2 regions of the Rubrilithobacter danxiaensis genome follow, and region 2 is predicted to be linked to the other one. Evidence: riboswitches for the same ligand, from Rfam matches in the RefSeq annotation. Region 2 holds a riboswitch; the other holds the start of a gene.
What was found. A riboswitch is a leader RNA that binds a small molecule or an ion and turns the genes downstream of it on or off. The one in region 2 is predicted to bind S-adenosylmethionine.
Positions count from the first base shown of each region.

Region 1 (3,939 bases), on a different contig from region 2:
AATCTGAAACCGATACAGGTGTTTAAAAAAGTGGAAGAGCAACTGATGAAAAGGCTGAATTAAGTTTTAATTCTTATCTTGTGGTTTAAAATAAAACATCAAATGGAACAAAACTCTGATTACTCTTATCAAAACGTAGTTCAACTCGAATCATCTGCATCCAAAAAATTTATGGCCAACATATTTTTATGGATGTTTGCAGCACTTGGCATTTCTGCGCTATGTGCCTTTTGGTTTTCTACAGATATCGAGCTGCTCCAACTTCTTATAAATACCGACACAGGCCGAACAACCTTACTGGGCAAGATCGCCATGTTCTCACCGCTGGCTTTTGTACTTTTAATGTCTTTTGGGTTGAACAGATTATCTTATCCCGTATTAACAAGCCTGTTTGTAGCTTATGCCGCACTAACGGGGATCAGCTTAAGCTTTATCCTGTTGGTTTTTACCGCTTCCTCAATTTTCGGATGCTTTATTACCGCTTCCCTTCTTTTTGGCGTAATGGCAATTGCCGGGTATACCACAAATCAGGACTTAACAAAATTTGGCTCTATTCTGTTCATGCTGCTGATAGGAATTCTTATTGCCTCTGTTGTGAATTTCTTTCTTAACAGCAGTCAGTTGGATTATATCATCAGCTTTGTTGGTGTAGCAATATTTGTAGGTTTAACAGCTTACGACGTGCAAAAATTAAAAAGAATATCTGAAGGGCTTGAATACGGAGAGGCTTCATCAAAAAAAATGATAATTATGGGCGCCCTAACCCTTTATCTTGATTTTCTTAATATGTTTCTCTTTCTTCTGCGCTTATTTGGAGGCAGAAAATAATATTTAACACAGGCCTGAAAGAGGATTGTGTTTTAAAGGCGCTTTCAGCGCCTTTGTTGCTTTTTAAATTAAAAATTCACATTTTTGTACTGCTTATTGAGAAAGACGGAGGGAATAGACCCTGCGAAGTCTTAGCAACCTGTGCTTACAAGGTGCTAAATTCTATTCGCCGGTTGGCGAAGAAGATAAGTGAAAGTCAAACAAATACCCGACTTTTCAAAAATAAGCTGAAATTGAGTTGTAAGTTACGTGGTAGGTTATAAGTAAAAAAAGCTTATAGCTGCTGCCCCAAAACTTACAACCCACAACTTATAACATACAACTTATAACATACAACTTATAACATACAACTTATACGTACTACTCAAAAATGGATATAAGAGAAGAACTGGAAAAGCGCATCCTGGTAATTGATGGTGCAATGGGTACAATGATACAGCGTTACCAGTTAACCGAACAGGACTTTCGTGGGCAACGTTTTAAAGATCACCCCTGTGACGTAAAAGGGAATAATGATCTTCTTAATATCACCAGGCCTGATATCATCAAAGCGATACATGCAGAGTATCTTGCTGCGGGTGCGGATATTATAGAAACTAACACGTTCAGTACACAGCGGATCTCTATGGCTGACTACCAGATGGAGGATCTTTCTTATGAAATGAGTTTTGAAGGGGCTCGTATCGCAAAAGAAATTGCGGCAGAGTTTACTGCAAAAAATCCGGATAAACCGCGTTTCGTTGCAGGTGCGATGGGGCCTACCACCAAAATGGCTTCCATGTCGCCTGATGTAAACGACCCGGGGTTTCGTGCAGTTACTTTTGATGAGCTCGCAGAAGCTTACTATGAACAGGTACGCGGACTGGTGGATGGCGGCGCCGATGTGCTTCTTTTCGAAACCATTACAGATACACTAATTACCAAAGCCGGAATATTTGCAGTTAAGCGATACGAGAAAGAGATCGGAAGAAAGATCGAGATCATGATCTCGGGAACAATTACCGACAACAGCGGGCGCACCCTTTCCGGCCAAACGGTAGAAGCCTTCCTGAACTCCTTAACGCATGGTAATATCCTGAGCATCGGTCTTAATTGCGCTTTGGGTGCAAAGGAAATGCGCCCTCATATTGAAGAACTTTCGTTAAAGGCCCCATGTTATATTTCCGCGTATCCAAATGCCGGCTTACCAAACGAATTTGGTGCTTACGATGAAGTACCGCATGAAACCGCCCACCTGGTAGAAGATTTTATTGCCAACGGGTTTGTAAATATTGTAGGAGGCTGTTGCGGAACTACTCCCGAACATATCAAATGTATCGCCGAAAAAGCGGCAAAATATCCTCCAAGAAAAGTGCCTGTTGTTGAACCTTTTCTCCGCCTGAGCGGACTGGAGCCTGTTACCATCACTCCCGAAAGTATTTTCGTAAATATTGGCGAACGTACCAACATTACCGGATCACCCAAATTTTCTAAACTTATTTTGGGTGGAGATTATGAGGCAGCCCTTGCTGTTGCCCGCCAGCAGGTTGAAGGCGGAGCACAGGTCATCGATGTAAATATGGATGAGGGAATGCTCGATTCGGAAGCAGCGATGAAGAAGTTTCTTAATCTTATTGCTTCAGAGCCGGATATTGCGAAGCTTCCCATCATGGTTGATTCTTCCAAATGGACGGTTATTGAAACCGGCTTAAAATGCCTGCAGGGAAAAGGGATTGTAAACTCCATTTCACTAAAAGAAGGCGAAGAGAAGTTTAAAGAGCAGGCCCGAAAAATACTAAGTTACGGAGCGGCGGTGGTAGTAATGGCATTTGACGAACAGGGACAGGCCGATAATTACGAACGCCGGACAGAAATCTGCAAACGTTCGTATGATATCCTGGTAAATGAAATAGGCTTTCCTCCCCAGGATATTATTTTTGACCCTAATATTCTCACCGTTGCTACAGGCCTTGAAGAGCACAATAATTACGCGGTAGATTTTATAAAAGCTACAAAGTGGATTAAGGAAAACCTTCCCCTGGCTAAAGTAAGCGGCGGTGTGTCAAACATTTCCTTTTCATTCAGAGGAAATAATGTTGTCCGCGAAGCAATGCACTCTGCATTCCTCTATCACGCCATAAAAGCGGGTTTGGATATGGGAATTGTAAACGCGGGTATGCTCGAAGTTTATGAAGAAATTCCTAAAGAACTGCTTGAAAAGGTAGAAGACGTGCTGTTAAACCGGCGTGATGATGCTACAGAACGCCTGGTAGAGTATGCCGAAACCGTAAAATCAAAAGGTAAAGAAACCGTTAAAGACGAAGAATGGCGCAAAGGAACTGTAGAAGAACGCTTATCCCATTCCCTCGTAAAAGGAATTATTGATTATCTGGATGCCGACGTAGAAGAAGCCAGGCAGAAATATGATAAGCCACTGCAGGTTATTGAAGGCCCATTGATGGACGGGATGAATATCGTAGGCGATTTGTTCGGTGCAGGAAAAATGTTCCTTCCGCAGGTTGTTAAATCGGCCCGCGTAATGAAAAAAGCGGTAGCTTATCTTCTTCCTTTTATTGAACAGGAAAAACTGGATAACCCGGATGGCCAAACTTCAAGTTCTGCCGGAAAAATTCTGCTGGCTACAGTGAAAGGAGATGTTCACGACATCGGGAAAAATATTGTAGGCGTTGTTCTGGCCTGTAATAACTTTGAGGTGATCGATATGGGAGTAATGGTGCCGGCACAGGAAATTATCAAAAAAGCCCGGGAAGAGCAGGTGGATATCATCGGATTGAGCGGCTTGATAACACCATCCCTGGATGAAATGGTTCATTTTGCGAAAGAAATGGAACGTGAAGGATTTGATATTCCACTGCTTATTGGCGGCGCTACAACCTCACGTATACATGCTGCTGTAAAAGTAGCTCCCAATTATTCGGGTCCTGCAATTCATGTGCTGGATGCTTCCAGAAGTGTTACTGTTTGCAGCAGTTTGATGAACGGCGAGCAACGGGATTCTTATATCAAAAACATCAGGCAGGAATACGATAAAGCCCGTGAGGCACATTTAAATAAGAAATCCGATAAACGATATAAAAGTATCACGGAATCGAGGGAACATAAGTATAAAAT
Region 1 is NZ_JBKOPS010000004.1:34,960-38,898, forward strand. It holds gene ACLCDL_RS05985 (Bax inhibitor-1/YccA family protein) at 103-828, shown strand; SAM riboswitch class I at 919-1,020, shown strand; gene metH (methionine synthase) at 1,199-3,939, shown strand, end outside.
Region 1: linked by a shared signal. The riboswitch ahead of metH (methionine synthase) and the one ahead of ACLCDL_RS00320 (homoserine O-acetyltransferase family protein) in region 2 are both predicted to bind S-adenosylmethionine.

Region 2 (3,939 bases):
CTCCCGTATATAATTTGCGAGCGTACCAACAAAAGCAAGTTCAGCTTTTTCGTAAAGTAAAACACCTTCATCAAAAGTTAAACGTTCGTTGCTTTTTACTTTTTCAACTATAGATTTGAGGGAAGGATCGATAGTCGGATTATTCAGAAGTATTTCAAGATTGTGTTCTGCACCCATTCCTTAAACTTTGCACAAAAATAGGATAAAGCTATTAATTGTTCTATCATATTGATGCAAGTTTGAACAGGTAATTTTATAATTGCTAAATTTACAGCCCAGCACTTCATTTATGAAAATTGAAACTATCGCTATCCATGCCGGAAATCATATATCAGAAGATTCCAAAGCAGTTATACAACCCATCACTTTATCCACCACATTTGAACGGGGCGCAGACGGAGGATACCCGGGAGGCTACATGTACACACGGGCTAACAATCCCAACCGATCTTCGCTCGAAAATGTTGTAGCACAACTTGAAGGGGGCGCAGATGCATGTGCTTTTTCTTCAGGAAATGCTGCCGGCGCTGCCGTTTTCCAGGCATTAGAACCTGGAAGCCACGTTATTGCAGCAGACGATATGTATCACGGGCTGAGAAATCTTATTAACACCGCTTACAAAGGAGTTTTAGAAGTGGATTACGCTGATCTTTCAGATATTGAATTGCTAAAATCTCTTATTAAGGATAACACACGCCTTATCTGGATTGAAACCCCTTCCAATCCTTTATTAAAAATAACAGACATTGAGGCCATATGCTCGCGGGTAAAGACAAAAGGAATCAAGGTATGCTGCGACAATACTTTTGCCACTCCTGTTTTTCAACGCCCGCTCGAGCTCGGTGCAGATATTGTAATGCATTCTACAACCAAGTATTTCGGGGGACATAGTGATGTTTTAGGCGGAGCTTTAATAACAAAAGAAAAAGATACGATGTGGGATAAGATCAGAAGTTTGCAGGAACTTTCCGGTGCTGTGCCTTCTCCTTTTGATTGTTATTTAACCGTTCGGGGAATAAAAACATTACCATACCGAATGAAGGGACATGCCTTTAATGCTCAAAAAGCCGTTGAATTTTTGCAGAAACATCCTTTAGTTGAAGAAATATTTTATCCCGGACTGGAAACTCATAAAAATCATTTGGTTGCAGCAAAACAGATGATCGGTTTTGGCGGGATGTTTTCATTTCTGGTGAAAGGTGGTGCAGAAAAAGCAAGAAAAGTAGTTAACTCTACGCAATTATTTACCCAAGCAACCAGCCTGGGAGGTGTTGAAAGCCTGATTGAACATCGTGCTTCTATAGAAGGGCCAAACACGAAAACACCATTAAATTTGCTACGCGTATCAATCGGTTTAGAAAATATTGAAGATTTACTACAGGATTTATCGCAGGCGCTGGAAGCTGAATAAAAATTCTTTTATAAAAGTTAAAAATCTGTTAGCTTTGAAGCGTTGATAGCAATATCAATATTCATCAATATTCCAATTCAGGATTTTGATTTATAAAGAAGTGGCGAGAGAACGGGCTCGTAGACCCACTGGCAACCCTGACGAAACAGAAGGTGCCAATTCCTGTCCGCAGTTGCGGAGTATATAAATTATTAAAACATGAAACAGACAAAGACCCTTCCTCCGTCCGGCAAATTTTCGGACCCGAACCAGCCTCTTTATTTGACATCTCCGCTTTCTTTGTGGTACATGTGTCGGATTTAACATTTTTGGCAATCCTGCCATTTTGCAATCCTAATTAAAATTTTTGTTTATCTGACATCGTACAAAATGAGTTTTGAAGTATATAAATATAAGAAGCAATTCAAGCTGGAAAACGGCAAAAAAATCAAGAACCTGGAAATTGCTTATCATACCTATGGTAAACTTAATTCAAAAAAAGACAATGTAATCTGGGTTTGCCATGCGCTAACCGCAAATTCAGATGTGTTTGACTGGTGGAAAGGTTTATTCGGAGAAAATGGTTTCTTCAATCCGGAAGATCATTTTATTGTTTGTGCCAATGTTTTAGGCTCTGCCTATGGAACCACAAATCCACTAAGTCTCAATCCGTCTACAGGACAACCATATTATCTTTCATTTCCGGCTTATACCGTTCGTGATATTGTCAATGCACAAATCCTGCTGGCAAATCATTTACAAATTGAAAATATCGAACTGCTTATTGGTGGGTCCTTAGGAGGACAACAAGCTGTAGAATGGGCTATAATTGAGCCGGAAAGAATAAAAAAACTGGTTTTGATTGCCACCAATGCTTTTCATTCAGCCTGGGGAATTGCATTTAATGAAAGTCAGCGCCTTGCAATAAGCACTGATCGTACCTTTTATGCGCAAACAAAAGATGGCGGAAAAAAAGGATTGAAAGCCGCACGGAGCATTGCACTCCTTTCATATCGTAGTTATGAAACGTATGAAATAACGCAACAGGAAATATCTGCTGATAAAACCGATGATTTCAGGGCTTCGTCTTATCAGAATTACCAGGGAGAAAAGTTGGTTAACCGCTTTAATGCGTACAGCTACTGGTATTTAAGCAAAGCTATGGACAGCCATAATGTAGGAAGGCAACGGGGATCGGCAAAACAAGCCTTAGAAAAAATTACCGCAAAAACGCTGGTAACAGCTATTTCTTCCGACATTTTATTTCCACCGGAAGAACAAAAATTTCTGGCAAAAAACATCCGTAATTCCCGCTATATTGAAATTAATTCTCTTTATGGCCATGATGGTTTTTTGATTGAAACCGAACTTCTTACCAAAGAAATAGCAAATTTCCTTAATTCTTCTGCATCAGAGGAATCAATGGTAGTTCTTCATAAGATTGCGTGAAAACGATTGTCATTATAAGAAGCGTAGCCTTATTAATTATTCGACTACGCTTTTTCAACAATCTACCCGTTAGTATTTTCTTTCAACAATCTTAAACTCAACTCTTCTGTTCTTTTGGCGACCTGCAGCCGTTTTATTGCTTGCTATGGGAATGGTGCTTCCAAACTCTGTAGCAACTATTCTTTCTTCGTCAATTCCAAGGCTCACTAAAAAGCTTTTTACTTCGTCTGCCCTTCTTTTAGAAAGTTCCAGTTATAAACATACTCACCGATAGCATCTGCGTGTCCCCGTAGTGCCAAAACCTTGTCATTCGTTTTCATTAAGGCGGCAAGCTTAATAAGTTGTGGGCGGTTGTTTTTCCTGATAAGGGATTGATCAAAATCAAATTCAAGATTTTCAGTTACTTCTGCAACTGAAACATTTGAACCAGGTGCTGAGCTATTTGATTTGTTGGGATAATACGCAAATGCAAAAATAGCAGATAAAAACAGTGCGGATAAAACCGGCAGGGCCAATTTCAGAACTTTTGTTTTCATAGTAGTTGTATTAGATACAATTACCTACGAAACAAGATCACAGCCGGATTTCAACAAAGCGATTTTTTATAAAATATGAAAGATGTTAAAATATTATTAGGGTAAATAATGTTTATCAGAATACCACTAAAAATCCGCTTCTTTCTGACTTTTTATCTCCGACATCACTCTCTCCACTATTCTGTCACAATAAATAAGGTTAAATTCAAAAATATCTTCAGGAGAATACATCTTTTCTATTTCAAAGCGCAGCATCTTTTTCGCCCGGGTCAATCTTACTTTAACATTGCTTTCTGTAATGTCAAGTGCATCGGCCGTTTCTAAAACACTTAATCCGTTTAATTCACGCAGGGTAAAAACCATCCTGTAATCGGCAGGAATTTGTTGCAAAGCATTTTCCATTACGCGGCCTAATTCCCTGTTAATAACTGCCCTTTCGCTATTTTCCTGTTTTTGAAACATTGGATTGTCGTTTTCTGAAAACTCATTATCAATAAGTACCTGCTTTGAAAAGCTGAACTTCTGTCTTTTCTGATAGCAATTATTGAGCATAATTCTGGTGAG
Region 2 is NZ_JBKOPS010000001.1:74,671-78,609, forward strand. It holds gene mqnE (aminofutalosine synthase MqnE) at 1-177, opposite strand, end outside; gene ACLCDL_RS00315 (trans-sulfuration enzyme family protein) at 290-1,411, shown strand; SAM riboswitch class I at 1,499-1,601, shown strand; gene ACLCDL_RS00320 (homoserine O-acetyltransferase family protein) at 1,781-2,839, shown strand; gene ACLCDL_RS00325 (OmpA family protein) at 2,909-3,046, opposite strand; gene ACLCDL_RS00330 (OmpA family protein) at 3,058-3,375, opposite strand; gene ACLCDL_RS00335 (sigma-70 family RNA polymerase sigma factor) at 3,502-3,939, opposite strand, start outside.